Regions from separate parts of the Acinetobacter sp. AS5 genome, predicted to be linked through region 2. Evidence: predicted binding sites of a transcription regulator. Region 2 holds the regulator's gene; the other holds the start of a gene.

Region 1 (9,677 bases), on a different contig from region 2:
TTACGTGATTTGAATATTGATGAAGCGCTAATTCAGAATGAATTGCAGCAACTGCTCAGTCCGGTAATCCAGCAGATGGTTTCACAGGGTCATTTACGTGAACGTGCACGCAAATATCTGGAACAATTTTATTATCATGAAGATACTTTAAAAATCCTTAAAATTTAGATAAAAAAGCCGCTTTATAGCGGCTTTTTTATCTGCTTAAATTAGAAATTATAGGTTAATCCGGCAAATACTTGCTGACGATCCAGATAATAATCATTTGAAGCATTTGACAGTTTTTTATCAAATAAATTATTTAATCCGGCTCGAACAGTGACTTGATCATTCACTTCATAATTTGCAGACAGATTAAATACGGTATGTGGCTTTTGCATCACCACTGTATCTTCAGCACTTGCTGTATATTGCTCACCAGTATATTGCGCTGCAAGTTCCAAGGAAAGTGGATCAGTGGGCGTCCAGTTGAGTGCACTATAAACTGACAACTCTGGAATCGTTGAGAGATTTTTGCCTGTCACTAAATTTTTTGACTCAAAATAATAGGTTGCATTGGTTTTCTAGCTCAAACTATCTAAAAGTGGTAATGCTACACTTGCCTCCAAGCCTCGTACACGCGCTTTTTCAGCATTTTGATATTGTGTCCACCAGACACCATTAATTTCGCCTAAAGCACGATATTCAATTTTATTTTTAAAATCTGTGTGGAAATAGGTTAAACCGAGATCAAAGTCATTTTGAGCAAAATTAAATCCAATTTCATAGTTAGTACTTTCTTCAGGCTGCAAGTCTGCATTACCAGCCATATAACATCCGCCCGATACATAACCCAAAGGCTTAAGTGATGTACATCCATTCCCCCCTGAACGAGTCGCGGCACCTGCAGTATTCTCTTTTAATGAAGGTGCTCTAAAGCCCTGAGCAACACCCCCTTTGACAGTCAAGGCTTCATTTGGTTGCAGCACCAGATAAGCACGGGGACTATTATGTGTGCCAAATTTATCGTGATGATCAAAACGGTTCCCCAGTGTTAAATGTACTTGATCATTAAAAATAATTTTATCTTCAATAAACAGCGCCCAAGTATCTCCTTCTAGCTCTGAACCATATTCATTTCCATCATAACTTGGAATAGAAAGCCCAATATTACGTGTATTGATCAACTCTTCTGATTTCCACTGGCCTCCCACTGTAGCGATATGCTCAACCCCTAACTGAAACGGAATATTGAGATTACCCTCTACAATGCTTTCCTTGGATTTTTGTGTGGTCGGCCCCGTCTCTGTCACCTGACTTTGATCATAATCATTATAGTAAGCAGTAATTTTTGAATCACCAAAAGCCAACTTGGCATCATGTGACAAGGAAATTGAACGGTGTTCTAACTCTGACGGACCCCAAGATAATACAGCCTGTTCTTGGCCATCTACCACCTGTGATGTGGTAGACGGGTTATCTTGCTGCAACCCATAGCCCAGTTCTAAAGACAGGCTATGAATATCATTCGGCGTATAATCAAATTTTAAATTCGCATTTTGATCACGGCTACCCGATTGTCCTGTTGCCTTACTGCCCACCATTCCAGGAATATTACGATCAGAAATTTGATAGCCTTGATCTGCTTCCTGTTCAGTGATCCCGACTGTGGCACGCATGCCGAGCGTATCTGTTAAAGGGCCATATCCGACTAGTCCTGATTGTATCGTTCGGCCCAAATCAGAAGATGTAGTCGGCACAGTATGATTTAAGGTAAAAGACCCTCCCCATTCTGAAGGGATTTTTTTGGTAATGATATTGATCACGCCACCCATCGCATCAGAACCATATAAAGAAGACATTGGCCCACGTACGACCTCAATGCGTTCAATCATTTCTGGTCTAACCCAGTTTAGATCTTGATGACCCAAGTTTGCACGATAGTTGGTATCTCTGGATGAACCTACACGTTTTCCATCAATTAAGATAAGTGTGTAATTTTCAGGCATGCCACGTAATTGAATTTTTGAGCCAGCCCCATTTGAACTAAGTCCCCCTGTTACACCAGGTACACGTTTTAAAATATCTGCCAGACTTGAAACGGGTTGTTTTTGAATTTCTTCGGCAGTAATGACACTAATTGAAGCTGGGGCAGATTTAACATCCACCGCCTGCCCACTCGCAGTCACCACAATCGTTTGTAACTTGGTCGTCTCAGATTGCACTACGCCTTCTTTTTCTTCAGTAACTTGGTCCTGCGCTTGTACTGAAACAGTCATTGCTGTGAATACGGCAAAAGCTAAAGTTGTTTTTAAGAATGGCTTATTCATACTTTGTACGCCCCAATATTTATGAAGAGATCATGTTTATTCGGTTGCGAAGTGTAACATCTTTTCAATTGAATGCAATTAATATTGATAATTATTATCATTAACATTCACTGGTTTTTAAGCCAGATATAAAAAAACCTCGAAATTTCGAGGTTTTTTAAAATGCGATAAATAAACTGTTATATAGAACAGCTTATTTCATATACGCACCTTCAGACTGACTATGATCCGTTTCATCAACGACATGCATTAACTCTGGTACATGTTGTTTTAATGTGGTTTCAACACCTTGTTTTAAAGTGATATCAATCGCTGAACAGCCCTGGCAACCACCACCAAATTTAAGTACAGCGGTTAAACCTTTTTCAGGGTCTTCTTTGACTTCAACCAGTGCACAGTTACCACCATGACCTGCCAGGCCCGGGTTGATTTCAGACTGTAATACATAGGTAATACGCTCTTCTACCGATGCATCTGGACCTACACGTGGTACTTTGGAATTCGGTGCACGGAATGTCAACTGACCACCAAAACGGTCTTTGTTGTAGTCAATCACGGCATCGAGTAAATACGGAATAGATGGCGAGTCGATAAAAGCAGGGAAATCAGGATATTCCTGCTTATAATCTGTCGGTACAACTTCATCAGGTGCACTATAGGCCATGCAACATTCAGCGCGAGGAGTACCCGGATGCTCTACAAAAACACGCACACCAATACCCGGGGTGTTCTGTTTATCCAGTAGATCCTTTAAATACTCTTGTGCTGTTGGTGTAATCAATAAGTTGGGAATTTCACCAACAACTGGAGTGCTGCTGTTCTCAGTCGACATAACAATAATTTCCTCAAGCTCAAGCGGCCATTTTAACTGAAGATGCGGGGTAATTTTTAAAAATCAACTAAAATTGTCGGATTTATTATAAAAGTACAACTTTAGCTCAATTTTAATGGCATGATAATTGGCAAATAGGCACCATTAGAATCATTTATATGCTTGATTTACCTTTTAATCATACCGTTACCATTATTCTGATCACCTGTATTGTGTCATTTATTGCTTTCTCCAAAGAGACGGTGATGAATCGCCTGATTTTCTGGCCACCGGCACTGCAACGTGGACAATATGATCGCTTTATTACGCATGGCTTTATCCATGCGGATGGAGCGCATCTCTTGTTCAATATGATTACCCTGTTCTTTTTTGGCAGCGTGATTGAAAGCTTTTATCGTCAATATCTGTATGACTTGGGTTTTATCCTGTTTTACCTCGGTGGTCTGATCGCAGCGATTCTGCCAAGTTACCTAAAGCATAAAAATGATGCGCGCTGGGCCAGTCTAGGCGCTTCCGGTGCAGTGTCGGCTGTACTGTTTGCCTATATTCTGTTTGAACCTTGGAAGTTGATCTTTGTGTTTTTCATTCCGGTTCCTGCAATTATTTTTGCTGTGCTGTATGTGGCCTATAGCATCTGGTCAGGCAAAAAAGGCAATAGCAATATTAATCACAGCGCGCATTTATGGGGAGCGGCTTACGGGGTGGTCATGACGATTATTCTGGAACCACGCCTGATTCCGCATTTCCTGAATAAACTGATGCAGGTTCCGTTTTAATTAGGTTTTTTAAATACTGAGGGAATAAAGCTACATATGAGTTAAGCCTTATATTTCTGCTAAAAATTGATAAGAGAGCTACTGCTCTCTTATTTGTTTGAAACATCTCGTAATATATTAGAAAGTGATGATGTCACTTAATGCCAATCTTGGAGTGAATTTTGCAGCGATAATGTATACATCTGTATATTAATTACTGTCAATTACGAGATATTTTGCATGTCCATTACACCAGACGGTCTTCAATTTCCTCTTCAGTCTCCGCAACAAAAACCGAGTAGCTCCAAAGCAGGACGCGCGATCATCGCAGCCGCCTTAGCCAATGTCGATTCACGCAGTTCTCAACAGGCACAATCAGGAAAAAACTGGCGCAAACAGTATACTGTGCATTTTAAGCAGCTGGTCGAGCAAGGATTAAGTTCCCCTGAAGCCAGCTTGAAAATTGCCGAAGATGGATTGGCAAAGGCTCATCAGACTTTTGAATTTTACCGTGATGGTCAAAAGTATGTATTGCAAGATGCTTTAACTCTGCCCGCAGGTCAGTTGCATACCGTCAAGCTGACAGGTAATAGCAAATCGACATCAGAATGGTATGTGCCCTACCACGGTCAAAAACTGCAAGGTGACGCCTTATTGGAGCAAATTGAGCGCTGGGAAAGCCAAGGCATCGTGGAAACCAGTCATGCCAATGCCCTACGTGAATGTGTCGTGCATCCTGAATGGTTTGATCTTTCCGATCGGACCACTGTGCTGTTTGGTGCAGCATCTGAAGCCGGCCCTTTGACCTGGCTGGCGAAATGGAAAGCCAATATTGTGGCGATTGATCTGCCGAACACCCGGGTTTGGGGCAAGATTGTCGATACCATTAGCCAAGGCAATGCCACACTGTATGCGCCATGTACTGAAGACCTGCCTGCTGACACTTCACTTGATACTTTAAAAGAAAAATTGGGCGCAAATTTGCTGACCCAGATTCCCGAAATTGCCAAATGGTTATTACAATTCGAACAGGATCTGGATCTGGCTGCAATTGCTTATCTTGATGGTGAAAAGCATGTCCGTGTTTCGATGGCAATGGATGCCATTATGCAGCATGTCAGCCAGCACAAAGCCAATACCAGCCTGATGTACATGTGTACGCCGACCGATGTATATGCTGTTCCAGCTGAAGTGATCGAAGCCTCAAAAGAAAAATATGCGGAACGCTCTAAGGTACAAACCCTGATTTCCAAAGGTGTTTCGACTTTAAGCCGTCAACACTTTTTCCAGAAAAATGGCCATGAGCTGATTCAGTCTGGTGATCAGGCTTATGGTATCTGTGACTGCCTGGTCGTTGAACAAGGCCCAAACTACGCGCTGGCAAAACGTATCCAGCAATGGCGTGCTACCTTAGCGCGTGCTCAAGGCCAACGAGTTAGCATCAATATTGCGCCTTCTACGACCACTTATTCAGTCACCAAGAATCCGCTATTAAAAGCTGCGTTCAATGGCGCCAGCCTGTTTGATGTTGAAGCTTTCGCGCCTGAAACCACCAATGCAATTATGGCAGCACTATGGATTCATGATCTGCGTAATCCAGAATCAGTGGCCAATCCTGAAGTAAAACTTAACCATCCGCTTGAGTTAATGATGCATGGTGCGAATCATGGTGGTTTGTGGCGGGTTGCTTATCTGGCGCGTACTGCATTGCCTTTTGCTGCGCTGTATGGTTTTACGATGGAGAAGTTACCAAAGGGATTGTTGAGTAAGTTAAAGAAGTAATTTATTTCCTTCTTTCGAGACTTCTTCTACGTTAGATAAACTTTTATTTAATGTTTATCCCCTCACCCCAGCCCTCTCCCAAAGGGAGAGGGAGCTTCCCCAATGGATTCAAATTAGTATTAAGCATCTAAAGAAACGTTTTTTAATAAAATGAATACTATTTAACTTAAACTGTCTATTTGAATAATTAATGTAGTTCCCTCTCCTGAGCAAGTTTTAAAGCACCGCTTTTAAAACGAAGCGCAAGTGAGGGTTAGGCAGAGGTCATTTTTGCAAATGACAGAAGCCCCACATAAGCATTTTCTCTCTCCTAAATCCTCTCCCAAAGGGAAAGGACTTTAAAAATCCAATAAAAAAACGCTGCCGTAGCAGCGTTTTTTTACATCACATCTTTTTAGAACACTTTTAACAGTACCCAGTACAAACCACCTGAAAGACAGATCGTTGCTGGTAAAGTAAAGATCCAGGCAGACAGAATGGTTTTCACCATTTGGAAGTTCAAGCCGGACTTGTTCGCCACCATGGTACCTGCTACTGCAGAGTTCAATACATGGGTGGTTGATACCGGCATACCGAAACCATCTGCTGCAGCAATGGTCGACATCGCAACAAGCTCGGCAGACATACCCTGACCATAAGTCATATGCTGTTTACCAATACGCTCACCAACCGTCACGACAATACGCTTCCAGCCGACCATCGTACCCAGACCAAGTGCCAAGGCTGTTGCCACCTTCACCCAGGTCGGAATGTATTGCAGGAATGAATCCAGATTGTCACGGTATTCATCCACTGTTTTTTCCTGCGCAGCACTCATTGCCGGTAAAGCTTCTGCTTTATCCAGACGTTTAAATGCTGTAGTGCTCAGATACATGTCATTACGGAATTCAGAAACTTGAGCTTCAGGAACATCCTTAATACTGGTATAGCTACCAACTTTTTCACCCAGATGATCCGTCAAGCTTGCCAAGGCAGGCACGACTTCAGGGGTAATTTCCTTGGTCTGAATGTACTTGGTGATGACATCACGAGCTTGCTCATCCGGAATATCCTGATGATTTGGATAGATCACATCCGCTGTTTGTGCAGATAACTGACCAAAAGACTGAATATGTTGTGCATCCAGATTCTTGTTCAGCGAGTACGCCAAAGGCACACAGCCGATCAGGATCAGCATGATCAGGCCCATACCTTTTTGACCGTCATTTGAACCATGGGCAAAGCTCACCCCAGTACAGGTAAAGATCAGCATGGCACGAATCAATGGTGGTGGTGGCTTGTTACCTTCAGGTGGCTGGAACAGTTCCAGTTGACGCTTGAAGATTTTTTTCACCAGCAGGAACACAATCGCAGCAAATGCAAAACCGATTAAAGGCGAGAATAACAGCGCCTTACCGACTTTCATTACCTGCTCCATGTCTATCCCTGAAGCGCCAGTACCGGCATTCAGAATATAGTTCATGATGCCCACACCCAGAATCGAACCGATCAGGGTATGTGAACTGGATGCCGGAATACCGAGGAACCAGGTTCCCAGATTCCAGAGAATAGCCGCGATCAGCATGGCAAAGACCATGGCAAAGCCTGCTCCGGAGCCAACATTCATGATCAGCTCGACCGGCAATAACGCAATAATACCGTAAGCGACCGCACCACTGGCGACCATAACCCCAAGGAAGTTACAGAAGCCGGCCCACATCACTGCGACAGGAGCTGAAAGTGCATTGGTATAAATGACCGTGGCAACTGCATTGGCGGTATCGTGGAAGCCATTGACGAACTCAAAGCTCAACGCAATAAAAAGTGCCGTCGCTAACAAAATAACTGAATACAAGCCCAAGGCCGGTACATGCGCTAAATCTGCAGACAACTGGAAGCCGATATAAATCAGCGTAGTGATAATAAGAGTCAGGAACACCGGCATAAAAAATTTCGGTGTTGGCACATGAACATTGGTCGACTTTTGGGAAGCCGACCCGTGTGCTGAATCTACGGGAGTTTGATTAGGATTCATGCAAGCAGGAATAGAGGATTCAAGAATCCCCATATTGTTCAGTTAAATTGTGACAATTATATGACAAACTGCTGTCATATGAAGCAATTATTTGGATTTTCTTGCTGCTATTCGTCCTGTTTAATTCCGACTAAAACACTAGATTTTGATTTTATAAATCATTTACTTAAGATAAGATTCCAGCTTATTTAAGCTTAAAAACCGCACATAATTTGCTACTAAAACGATTCACACCCTGCTTGTCATCAAGCTGAGTAAAAGTTTCAGTTACACAGCATAAGCCATCAATATGACAATTTCATGAATGAAAGCATCAGCTTAATTTTTTGATTTTGTTTACTGCCTCAAAGACATCGAATCAGATTCGAAATTGCAATATTTTCTGATCCGGATTTTAAAACTTGTTGTTTATCTAGATGACTTATCAAATTTTCATATCATGCTTATCCATCATTCTGAGCAATGCCAGCAGAAATCAGCCAACTAATCTGCTAAGATTAGCATCGTTTTTTTTGATTTCTGCTGAGAAAGTTTGAATGTCTACACTTACCACTTTAAAAGAACTTCTTGCCAAAAGAATTTTAATTATCGATGGTGCGATGGGTACCATGATCCAGCGCCATAAACTGGAAGAAGCCGATTATCGTGGTGAGCGTTTTGCTGACTGGGCCTATGATCTCAAAGGTAATAATGATTTGCTGGTACTGACTCAGCCACAGATCATTCAAGGCATTCATGAAGCTTACTTGGAAGCTGGCGCCGACATTATTGAAACCAACACCTTTAACGGTACCCGCGTTTCAATGTCGGATTACCACATGGAAGATCTGGTTCCTGAAATTAACCGTGAAGCAGCGCGTCTGGCCAAAGAAGCCTGTGCCAAATATTCAACGCCTGAAAAACCGCGTTTTGTAGCCGGTGTGATCGGACCAACATCACGCACAACATCTATTTCTCCAAACGTGAATGACCCGGCGTTCCGTAACATCACCTTTGATGCTTTAAAAGTTGACTATATCGAATCAACCAAAGCATTGATTGAAGGTGGTGCAGATATCATCCTGATCGAAACTGTGTTCGATACCTTGAATGCCAAGGCCGCGATCTTTGCGGTGAAAGAAGTCTTTAAAGAATTGGGCTATGAACTGCCAATCATGATTTCAGGTACGATCACGGATGCATCAGGTCGTACATTGACTGGTCAAACCGCTGAAGCCTTCTGGAACTCAATGCGTCATGCAGAGCCGTTATCTATCGGCTTTAACTGTGCCCTAGGTGCAGATGCGATGCGTCCACACGTGAAAACCGTGTCTGACGTTGCTGATACCTTTGTTTCAGCGCATCCAAACGCTGGTTTGCCAAATGCCTTCGGTGGTTATGATGAAACGCCGGAAGAAACCGCAGCATTTATTAAAGAATTTGCAGAAAGCGGCTTAATTAATATTACCGGTGGTTGCTGTGGTACTACGCCGGATCATATACGTGCGATTGCAAATGCTGTTGCAGGCATTACCCCTCGTCAAATTCCTGAAATTGAGCCTGCGTGTCGTTTAAGTGGTTTAGAGCCATTTAACATCACCAAAGATTCACTGTTCGTGAACGTCGGTGAACGTACCAACGTCACCGGTTCGAAAAAATTCCTGCGTCTGATTCGTGAAGAAAACTTCGCCGAAGCGCTTGATGTTGCCCGTCAACAGGTTGAAGCTGGTGCGCAGGTCATCGACATCAACATGGATGAAGGCATGCTCGATTCGCAAGGTGCGATGGTGCATTTCCTGAATCTGATTGCTTCTGAGCCGGATATTTCACGCGTGCCAATCATGCTGGATTCTTCTAAATGGGAGATTATCGAAGCGGGCCTGAAATGTGTGCAAGGTAAAGCTGTGGTGAACTCGATTTCCCTGAAAGAAGGTCATGACGAGTTTGTCGAACGTGCCCGCCTCTGCCGTCAATATGGTGCTGCGGTTATCGTGATGGCATTTGAT
Region 2 (9,677 bases):
AATTATATTCAATTTCCCGCTTTGTCGATTGCGATTGCCGCGTCTGTATTTGGTGCTCAAGCGATTGGTGCAGGTAAATCAGATCTGCTCAATAAAGTTACCCGGACTGCGCTGAGTATGAATATCCTGTTTACCGGCGGTCTGGTGATTCTGGCCTATCTGTTCTCCAAATATCTGATGGCGCTATTTATTACCGATCCTAAGGTTGTAGTACTAGGACAACAACTGCTGTTTATTGTGCTGTGGTCAATACTGTTTTTTGGTGCCAGTGCCATTTTTGCTTCGATCATGCGCTCAAGTGGTACGGTGACCGTGCCAATGCTGATCAACATTTTTGCCATTCTCTGTATTGAAGTTCCCGCCGCTTATCTGTTTAGCCGGTGGTGGGGCTTGGAAGGTATTTGGTATGCCTACGCGTTGGCCTTTGTCAGCCTGTGTATTTTGCAGGGACTGTATTATCAGTTTGTCTGGAAGAAAAAAACGGTTGAAGCGTTGATTTAGATGCAGGTTTTTTTACGTGCCTAAAGCATTACAGGAGTTAATACTCTCATTTGCAAAAAATTAGCCCCTATCACAGCGATAAAAAAACCCGCTTTCGCGGGTCTGTTTTACAATTTCTTAAGCAGATTTTTTTTCTTTTTGCCAAACTGGGTCGCCAGTGCAGTGACATGCTGATAACCGGTCGGCAAGATCCGCTGAATCAGGTCAATCGCTTTGGCATCATTACCGATCAGTAGACGGCGTTTGTCTTTTTGTACCGCCTCCAGAATTTGACGGGCAGCTTCTGCAGGTGGACAACGCAATAATTTATTAAAATTACGGGCTGATTTTTCCGGATTCATACCTAAAGTCAGCAGGCTGTTATTCATTTTTGCCGCATTGGCAATATTGGTACGGATACCCCCCGGATGTACACACAGTGCACTCACCCCACAATTTTCCATATCCAGTTCCTGACGCAGGGATTCAGTAAAACCACGTACCGCAAACTTGGTCGCGTTATAAGCAGACTGGGTCGGTTGAGCAGTCAGACCAAACAGGCTGGAAATATTGATGATATGACCATCGCCGGTTTTCTTGATCAAAGGTAAGAATTCTTTGGTTCCGTAAACCACGCCCCAGAAATTGATTCCGACAATCCATTCCAGTTCTTCATAAGATGCCCCTTCAACGGTTGAACCCAATGCAACGCCGGCATTGTTAAAGATCATATTGACACTGCCATGATCCTGTTCGACCTGTGCCGCCCAATTACGCACCTGCTCCAATTCTGCTACGTTTACTTTCTGAATGGTGACACGAACATCACTCTCTTTGAGCAATTCAAGTGTTTGTGCCAGACCTTGTTCATTGATATCACTCAGCGCCAAGTGACAACCCTGCTGGGCCAGTAATATTGCCAGTTGCTGGCCAATCCCTGAACCTGCACCGGTAATCGCAGCGACTTTATTTTTAAAATTTTTCATTCAATTTCCTTATGTAAAGAACTGCCATTCCATGACAGCAGGATCTTGTTCTGTTGTTTCAGGAGCTAGCACAGATCCTCAATATAGTTTTGACAATATAGATTGTCAATAATTATCCCATGCCCTTAGAGGCCAAATTTCAGGGCAGCATTTCCATATAGGTCTAAGCGTGATTTATTGCTAAGATATTTAAAATCTTCATGCAGATGAGCACACAGGCCTTATGACCGATTCAATCGACTCAGCAGCAAAATCACGACCCTCCAAAACTAAGGAACGTCAGTTTAAAGGCCTGTCGATGGCTGAACGGCAGCAGGCACGTCGTGAAAAGCTCATCGAAGCCGGAATTGAAGCCTATGGCAGTTATGGTTTTTTTTCAGTTACCGTCAAAGATATCTGTAATGAAGCCAAACTAACCGAACGTTATTTTTATGAATCCTTCAAGAAAAGCGAAGATCTGTTTCAGACCATTTTCTTAAAACTGATTGATGAACTGCAGCAGAATGTGATGCAGGCCATGATGCAGGCATCGAGTGATCCGAAAAAAATGATCGAAGCCGGTTTGAGTGCGCTGCTCACTACCCTGCGTGACAATCCGCGCATGGCACGGATCATTTATATCGATGCCATGCTGGTGCAGGAACTGCATAATCAGGCCACCATTCATGAAACCATGTCACGTTTCGACCGCATGATTCATGCCTTTGTCATGTTGATGATGCCGCAGTTAAATCGCAGCGAGCAGGAAATTTCATTGGTGTCGACCGGTTTAAATGGCTATGTCACCCAAATTGCCATTCGTTGGGTGATGAGTGGTTTTAAGCATTCGCTTGAGGAAGTTTTATCGTCTTGTAGTGTGGTTTTTTTGGCGCTGCTCGAGTCATATTCAGAGAAAAAATAGATTTTAAATCATGTGTTTAATAGATTTCTATCTCTTCTGTAGTAAATGAAATCTTTATGCTGTACTACGAAAATGAGTAAAATTAATTTATGATTTTTTAACAAGTTTCTGCATTATATTTGTCACAAATCTTTGCGAATATCAGCAGTTTTTCCCTTTCTGCAATGATACTGTCATAATTAGTCTTTGTAATAAGCCTGTCATAAATATAAAACGGTTCACCGTTTACATGAAATAGGGTATTGCGTTGTGAAAGATGACTACATATTAATCGTCGATGACGAGCTCCCGATTCGGGAAATGATCCATACCTCTCTGGATATGGCCGGTTTTCAGTGCTTACAGGCAGAAGATGCCAAGCAGGCGCATCAGATGATTGTGGATCAGCGTCCGGCACTGATTTTGCTGGACTGGATGATGCCGGGTGGTGTCAGCGGTGTGGACCTGTGTCGTCGTCTGAAACGTGATGAAAGCCTGTCAGAAATTCCGGTGATCATGCTCACAGCACGCGGTGAAGAAGACCACAAGGTACAAGGTCTGGATGCCGGTGCCGATGACTACATGACCAAGCCATTCTCGACCCGGGAACTGGTCTCACGGATTAAGGCGGTACTGCGCCGTGCCAATGCCCTGAGCGGTGAAAAAACCATTGATGCTAACGGACTGATTCTTGATCCGGTCAGCCAGCGGGTGAATTTTGGTAACAACATTCTGGAAATGGGGCCAACTGAATACCGTTTGCTGGCCTTCTTCATGACCCATCCGGAACGTGCCTATACCCGTGCGCAATTGCTGGATCAGGTGTGGGGCGGTAACGTCTATATTGAAGACCGGACTATCGATGTGCATATCCGCCGTTTGCGTAAAGTGCTGGAACCTTATGGTGTAGACCGTTTTGTACAGACCGTTCGCGGAACAGGCTATCGCTTTTCGACCCGTTCAGATGTCGCTTTAGGTTAATATCTTTTAAGGTAAATCTTGTTTTATGTATGAACCCTACCCTGTCCCCGAACTGGCACGCGAACACAAAAGAATCCGTTACAGCAGTTTATGGGATTTTGCGAAGCAGGATTTACGCCTACTGGCTTTTTTCCTAATTATCGCCAGCTTTATCGGTTTTGGGATTGGGTATTTCTGGATTTGTATCGTAATTGCCTTCGTGGCATTCTTTGCGACCCAAATGCGTTCCTTATATCTGGTCAATGAATGGATTTCCAATCGCCCCTATGATGTTCCACCGAATATTGGCGGGATTTGGGGTGCGCTACTTTTCAATGTTTATCGCGCCCAACGTCAGGAACGGATTGTTCAGGCGGAAATGGTCGAACTGATTGATCGTGCACAATCTTCGCTAGTGGCCTTGCAAGAAGCTGTGGTGCTGCTTGATGAAAACCAGCAGATTGAATGGTGGAATCCGGCGGCTGAACGTCTGCTCGGAATCTCCAGTGATGACCGTCGCCGTAATATCCTGACCTTGCTACGCCAACCGAGCTTTATCGAATATTATCACCATATTGATGAATCTCCCGACGGCCTGAAAATGCGTTCTTCGCTGTTTGAAGACCACTATGTGCAGGTTAAAATGACCCGTTTTGGCGGAGAAAGTCGGGTACTGGTCGCTTATGATGTGACCCGGATGCACAATCTGGAACAGATGCGAAAGGATTTCGTCGACAATATTTCCCATGAACTGCGCACTCCTTTGACCGTGCTCAGTGGCTATATTGAAACCTTTACCGATCAGGAAGATATTAATCCGCGCTGGAAACGCGCTTTTGATCAGATGCAGTCGCAAACCCGACGCATGAATGCTCTGGTCAACGACCTGCTGCTGCTGTCACGTCTGGAAAATGATAAGAATATTGCCAAAAACCAGATCATTGAAATGCCGAGTCTGATGAACCAGCTATTCGATGATGCCCAGGCCTATAATATTGATTATGGTCATACCCTGAATCTGGACATTGACAGTCATTGCGATCTGATCGGTTCAGATATGGAATTGGCCAGCGCTTTTAGCAACCTGATCACCAATGCCATCAAGTACACGCCTAAAGGCGGCACCATCACCATCGGCTGGCATGATGATGGTGAATCCGCCTATTTTGTGGTGCAAGATAACGGCATCGGTATTGATCCCAAACATCTGCCACGACTGACCGAGCGTTTTTACCGGATCGATTCAGACCGCAGCCGCCGTACTGGCGGTACCGGTTTGGGACTCGCGATTGTCAAACATGTGCTGATGCAGCATCAGGCACATCTGGAAATTGAGTCCAAGGAAAATCAAGGTTCTACCTTTAAGGTGATTTTCCCCAAAGAGCGTCTCAGCTTTCCAGAATAAGATAACCCTCAAAAAAGGTGCCATCGACACCTTTTCTTTTAAGCGTTTAAGAGCTGATCTGTTTTTCTTTGGACAGTGCACGCGCATAGGCAGCACGTTGCGACACCCGTTTCAGATAGGCTTGAATCGCTGGATAGCTTTGGCCTGTCCGGCTCTGCATGGCCTCCAAAGGAAAACTCATTTGAATATCTGCAAAACTGAAATGCCCGGCAAAATAATCATGCTCGCTTAAATAGCTTTCCAGAAACTGGATATGATCTTTTAAACGGCTCTGTACAAACTGTTTTTTCACTCCATCACAGATTTTCTTGGCCACCGGCCGAATCAGCAACGGGGTATGTTTTGGTACAGTGGTCATCACCAGTTGCATTACCAGCAGCGGCATCAATGAGCCTTCTGCATAATGCATCCAGTAACGGTACTGGGCTTTGCCGGTAATATCTTCTGGACGAAATTGTTGCTTTTCATCATAAGTTTCCTGCAAATATTCCAGGATCGCCGCAGATTCTGCCAGTACCTGAGACTGATCGACCAGAATCGGAGCTTTGCCCAGCGGATGAATCTGTTTTAAGGCCGGTGGCGCAGAAAGGTTGGGCTGACGTTTATAGTATTTAACCTCGTAATCCAGTCCTAATTCTTCCATAGCCCACAGAATACGAAATGATCGTGATTGTTCAAGATGATGTAAAACACGCATATTAGACTCATGATTTTATTGTTCTTACTTTTTGAGCATAACAAAAAGCAGCAGACTCTAGCTCATTTTTTGATGACTGTAATGATATGTATTCTATGTTGCAGATTCACTATTTAAGTTCAATTCAGACAGCGCTCTACATTCTCATCATTTTTAGCATTTATCGGGAAGCACGCATCTGGTCTGGAAATGCAGGCGCTTCTAAACGTGGCCCATCATAGGCAGGAATGGAACCAAAACGTTCATGACCTTCAATCCATTGTTCCCGCGCAATTTTAAGTTCCTCTGTCGTACGCCCAACCAGATTCCACCACAGTAAAATCGGGCTTTCAAATGGCTCCCCACCAATCAATAGCACCCGGCTCCCGGCATGAACTTCAGCGTTGACCTGCTGTAAGCCCGGCTCCAGGATCAGCATATTGTCCTCTGTCAGTTCATGTCCATTGATGCTGGCCGTACCTTCAAGCACCATAAAGCCATATTCAAATTTCGGATTCAGCGGCAAACGCATACTGCTACTTTCAGCTGCGTACAAGTCTACTCCGAGTAGTTCGCTATGTACTTTAACCGGTGATCTCGTTTTTAAATATTCTCCAACCAGCACGGTAAACTCGATGCCTTGTTCATTTATGACCGGCAATTCAGGATAATGTTCAAAACCTGGTGCCATATTGATCTTGTCGTCCGGCAAGGCAATCCACAACTGTGCTGCATGCATATGCGTTTCACTTTCAGGAGAGACTTCGGTATGTGAAATGCCATAACCCGAGGTCATCAGATTGACCTGCTTGGGACGAATCAATTGCTGATTTCCCAGACTGTCATTGTGCATCATGCTGCCTTCGATCATCCAGGTAAAGGTCTGCAGACCAATGTGTGGATGAGGGCCGATATCCAAACCATCTCCTTGCGGGAAACTGGCCGGACCCGCATGATCCAGAAAACACCAGGCACCAATCATGCGCTTATGCCGGCTCGGCAAGGCGCGTTTAATCACGGTGCCCTGCCCGATTTCCGCGCGACGTAAAGGAAACTCCTGAATAAACTGATTCACGTACTTTTCACAATTATCGGAATTCGACAGTTCAATATCACTATTATTCGACATGGCTGAGCTTACCTCGGCATTTTCATTCTACTTTTGAGTGGCTGAGACATGCATTTGACCGATTCAAGATGCCTCTCTGTTCAGGACAATGTACAGGGTCTATGGGCAAAATCTATCCCTGGAAATATTTAGATACGTATAAAACTCCTCATTAGTTCCATCAATTTAAATCCTGAAAAGCTGATGAGATTTGTATCCAAAGCCCCAAACTTGAGTTTTAGCAAGTCAATCATGATTTAGGTACATGGCGTTATGAGTTTAAATAAACTGAAGATCAGGAATGTCATTAGTCCATGTTTCACGTGAAACGGAGCAACAACAACTAAAGATCCCAATGAATAAGATGATTATTCATGTATTTCAATCACTTTCAATTTTACAAAACACAAATTTTGTTACGTTTTAGCTTTAAAAACTTCCCGGATACCCAATTTTTGGGAGGTTATTTTTTACTCAATCACGGCATAATAGGCACCTATAAAAATAATACTGGACCAGGACATGTCTGCTCAGAATGAAAATATATATTCAACGGCGAATGTATCTTTTCAAAATTCGACGACCGATAAATCACTGAAATTATCTGAATGTGATCTGCAGAACCGTCAGCTGATTGAACAGGCGCTGACAGATCCTTATGCCCGTATTCCTGCCCCGTTTCAGCAGTATTTTCATGATTATGTCTATACGCATAGTCATCATAACTTGCGTCAAATTAACTATCTGGCGCAAATTGCCTTTTTACTCTATTTCTTTGCCGATATTCTGATTATTCCAGATATGTTTTTTATTTCTGGTCTGATGCGCGTCGTTCTGGTTCTGGGCGCGATGTTTTGCTGTTATTACCTATTTAAAAAACATAAAAATATTCAGATTCTGGACAGAATCTTGCCGATAGGCACCACGGTGGCTGCAGCCGCCTGGATTGGCTTACTCGCGCTTTCAACCAGTCCGCATGTTGCCACCTATATTTACGCCTCTGCGATTTTTATTCTCATCGCCAATCTCTGTGTGCAGACCCAGTTTAAAGTCGCGGTCTATTGCTCCATCTTGATTGCCCTATTTATCATGCTTGGGGTATCGCAGTTCATGAGTGCTTCTCAAGCCTTTATTTTTAGCGTGGTCTTTAGTCCACTGTGGTTTTTTAGTATTTATATTAACTGGAATAATATTCTAAATGTGCGGCGTTCTTTTCTGCGCTCTCTGCTCGATGAATGGAACTATCAAACCTTAAAGAATCTGGCCCATACTGATGATTTGACCCAGCTCTACAACCGTCGCCATTTTGTCGATATGGCTGAACGATCTATTCATCAATGGCCTAAACATGCCAGTAGCTGCCTATTGATGTTTGATGTCGATCATTTTAAAAATATTAATGATAGCTATGGGCATGATGTTGGTGATCGGGTACTACAACTGATTGCTGAGGTGACCCGTAAAGAAATGCGGCATAGCGATGTACTGGCACGTTTTGGCGGGGAAGAGTTTATCGCCCTCCTGGAAGATACTCAGCTACAAGACAGCCTGGTGATTGCAGAACGAATTCGTTGTGCAATTCAAAAGCAGTATATTTATGTCGAACCCAATCATGCCATCCGGTTCACCATTTCGATCGGTGTAGCAGAACTGGAATCACATACCCAGACTCTGGAAGATCTGATCAAACAGGCCGATATCGCCTTGTATCAGGCCAAGAAGTCTGGCCGAAACCGGATTGAGGTCTATCATCCTGATATGCTGAATAAGCCCAAGCCTACGACAGAAAATCCCTGGAATGTATTTAAGCCAGGCACTCAACCGGCCCAGTCAACGGCGAATTAAAGCTGAATCATTGGTCTGTTCTATAAGCTAGGATCATTCTTAGAATGCGTTAATCGGGGATTTTATTTTATAAAATAAATTTGATTCTTCCACTTTTAAAATATCCAACAAAAGAATAGAATATTTTTTATACAACTATATATAAATTTCATCTCATTCATTTTTATATATTTTAATTTGGGAAGGCTGCATGCCGCATGATAACGAAAAAAAATCACGTACCCTGATTCAGGAGGCTCTTCAAGATCCGCTGGTTCGTATTCCTGCGCCTTTAAAACCAGCCTACTATGCTCATCAGAAAAAGCTCACTTTAAAATACTTATTACAGGTTAATTTATTCGCACAGCTGGCATATGCCTCTTATACCCTTGCCGATATTCTGGTGCTGAATGATATTCTCAAGTTACTCATTTTGACCAAAATCAGCTATACCATCCTAATCGTACTGATCACGATCTGGATGTATCACTCTTATCGCAATTTACCTGTGTTTGATTTACTCTTGCCTACCTCAATTATTGGCGCAAGTGCCATCTGGTTTTTTAATCTAAACTAGTCTGAAAGTGCTTATACCCTCATTTATCAATATGCCTCCTTGGTCTTTATTGTGTTGGCCAATTTATGTGTGCAGATCCGGTTCTGGCCGTCTTTGATTACTTCGAGTCTGATTACCCTGATAATTTACATCGGCGTATATTTCAATACTCGGTCTGACCTGTACCAGATGTTTTTATTTTCCCTGATTTATCTGCCAGTATTGACCTTCAGTCTATATATTAGCTGGAGCTCGACCTTAAAATCACGCATGGTATTTTTGCAGCATACCCTGAATGAATATAATCGGCAGGCCTTTGAAAATATGGCTCATACCGACTCACTCACTGGCCTGAATAACCGTCGCTGTTTTGAATATCTCGCGCAACAACTGGTACAACAGAATTTTGATCAACCGGTGCCTATCAGTTTACTGGTCTTTGATGTCGATCATTTTAAGCAGATTAATGATCGTTATGGTCATGATATCGGAGATCAGGTCTTACAGACGATTGCTCTAAATACACACAGCGAAATGCGGCAGCATGATATTTTGGCACGCTATGGCGGTGAGGAATTTATTGCATTTTTACCTGAAACCTCTCTGGATGAAGCGCTAGAAGTTGCCGAGCGTTTAAGGCATAAAATTGAAAATATTGTGATCGATCTGGACAGCCAACATCGTTTCAGTTTTAGCATTTCGATTGGTGCTGCCATTCTGGAAAGCTGTGAAACAGATTTAATGACCCTGATTAAACAGGCCGATATTGCCTTATATCAGGCTAAAGCCAATGGACGGAATC

The links. Region 2 encodes PhoB, which activates phosphate uptake and scavenging genes when phosphate is short. Its sites were predicted from a motif close to TGTCATNAANCTGTCATAA; they were not measured.
Region 1: a site for PhoB is predicted at 7,740-7,758, ahead of PV763_RS01030 (inorganic phosphate transporter). Genes of this name have one in related genera too.

The regions. Positions count from the first base shown of each region.
Region 1 is NZ_JARDAL010000001.1:204,895-214,571, forward strand. Features, by position in the region: gene PV763_RS01005 (hypothetical protein) at 1-168, shown strand, start outside; partial or broken gene PV763_RS01010 (TonB-dependent receptor domain-containing protein) at 210-2,309, opposite strand; gene nfuA (Fe-S biogenesis protein NfuA) at 2,503-3,141, opposite strand; gene PV763_RS01020 (rhomboid family intramembrane serine protease) at 3,300-3,917, shown strand; gene PV763_RS01025 (hypothetical protein) at 4,137-5,678, shown strand; gene PV763_RS01030 (inorganic phosphate transporter) at 6,073-7,692, opposite strand; gene metH (methionine synthase) at 8,229-9,677, shown strand, end outside.
Region 2 is NZ_JARDAL010000025.1:21,109-30,785, forward strand. Features, by position in the region: gene PV763_RS09585 (MATE family efflux transporter) at 1-501, shown strand, start outside; gene PV763_RS09590 (SDR family NAD(P)-dependent oxidoreductase) at 609-1,466, opposite strand; gene PV763_RS09595 (TetR/AcrR family transcriptional regulator) at 1,690-2,367, shown strand; gene phoB (phosphate regulon transcriptional regulator PhoB) at 2,617-3,327, shown strand; gene phoR (phosphate regulon sensor histidine kinase PhoR) at 3,353-4,711, shown strand; gene PV763_RS09610 (glutathione S-transferase family protein) at 4,758-5,408, opposite strand; gene PV763_RS09615 (pirin family protein) at 5,569-6,516, opposite strand; gene PV763_RS09620 (GGDEF domain-containing protein) at 7,018-8,340, shown strand; partial or broken gene PV763_RS09625 (GGDEF domain-containing protein) at 8,531-9,677, shown strand, end outside.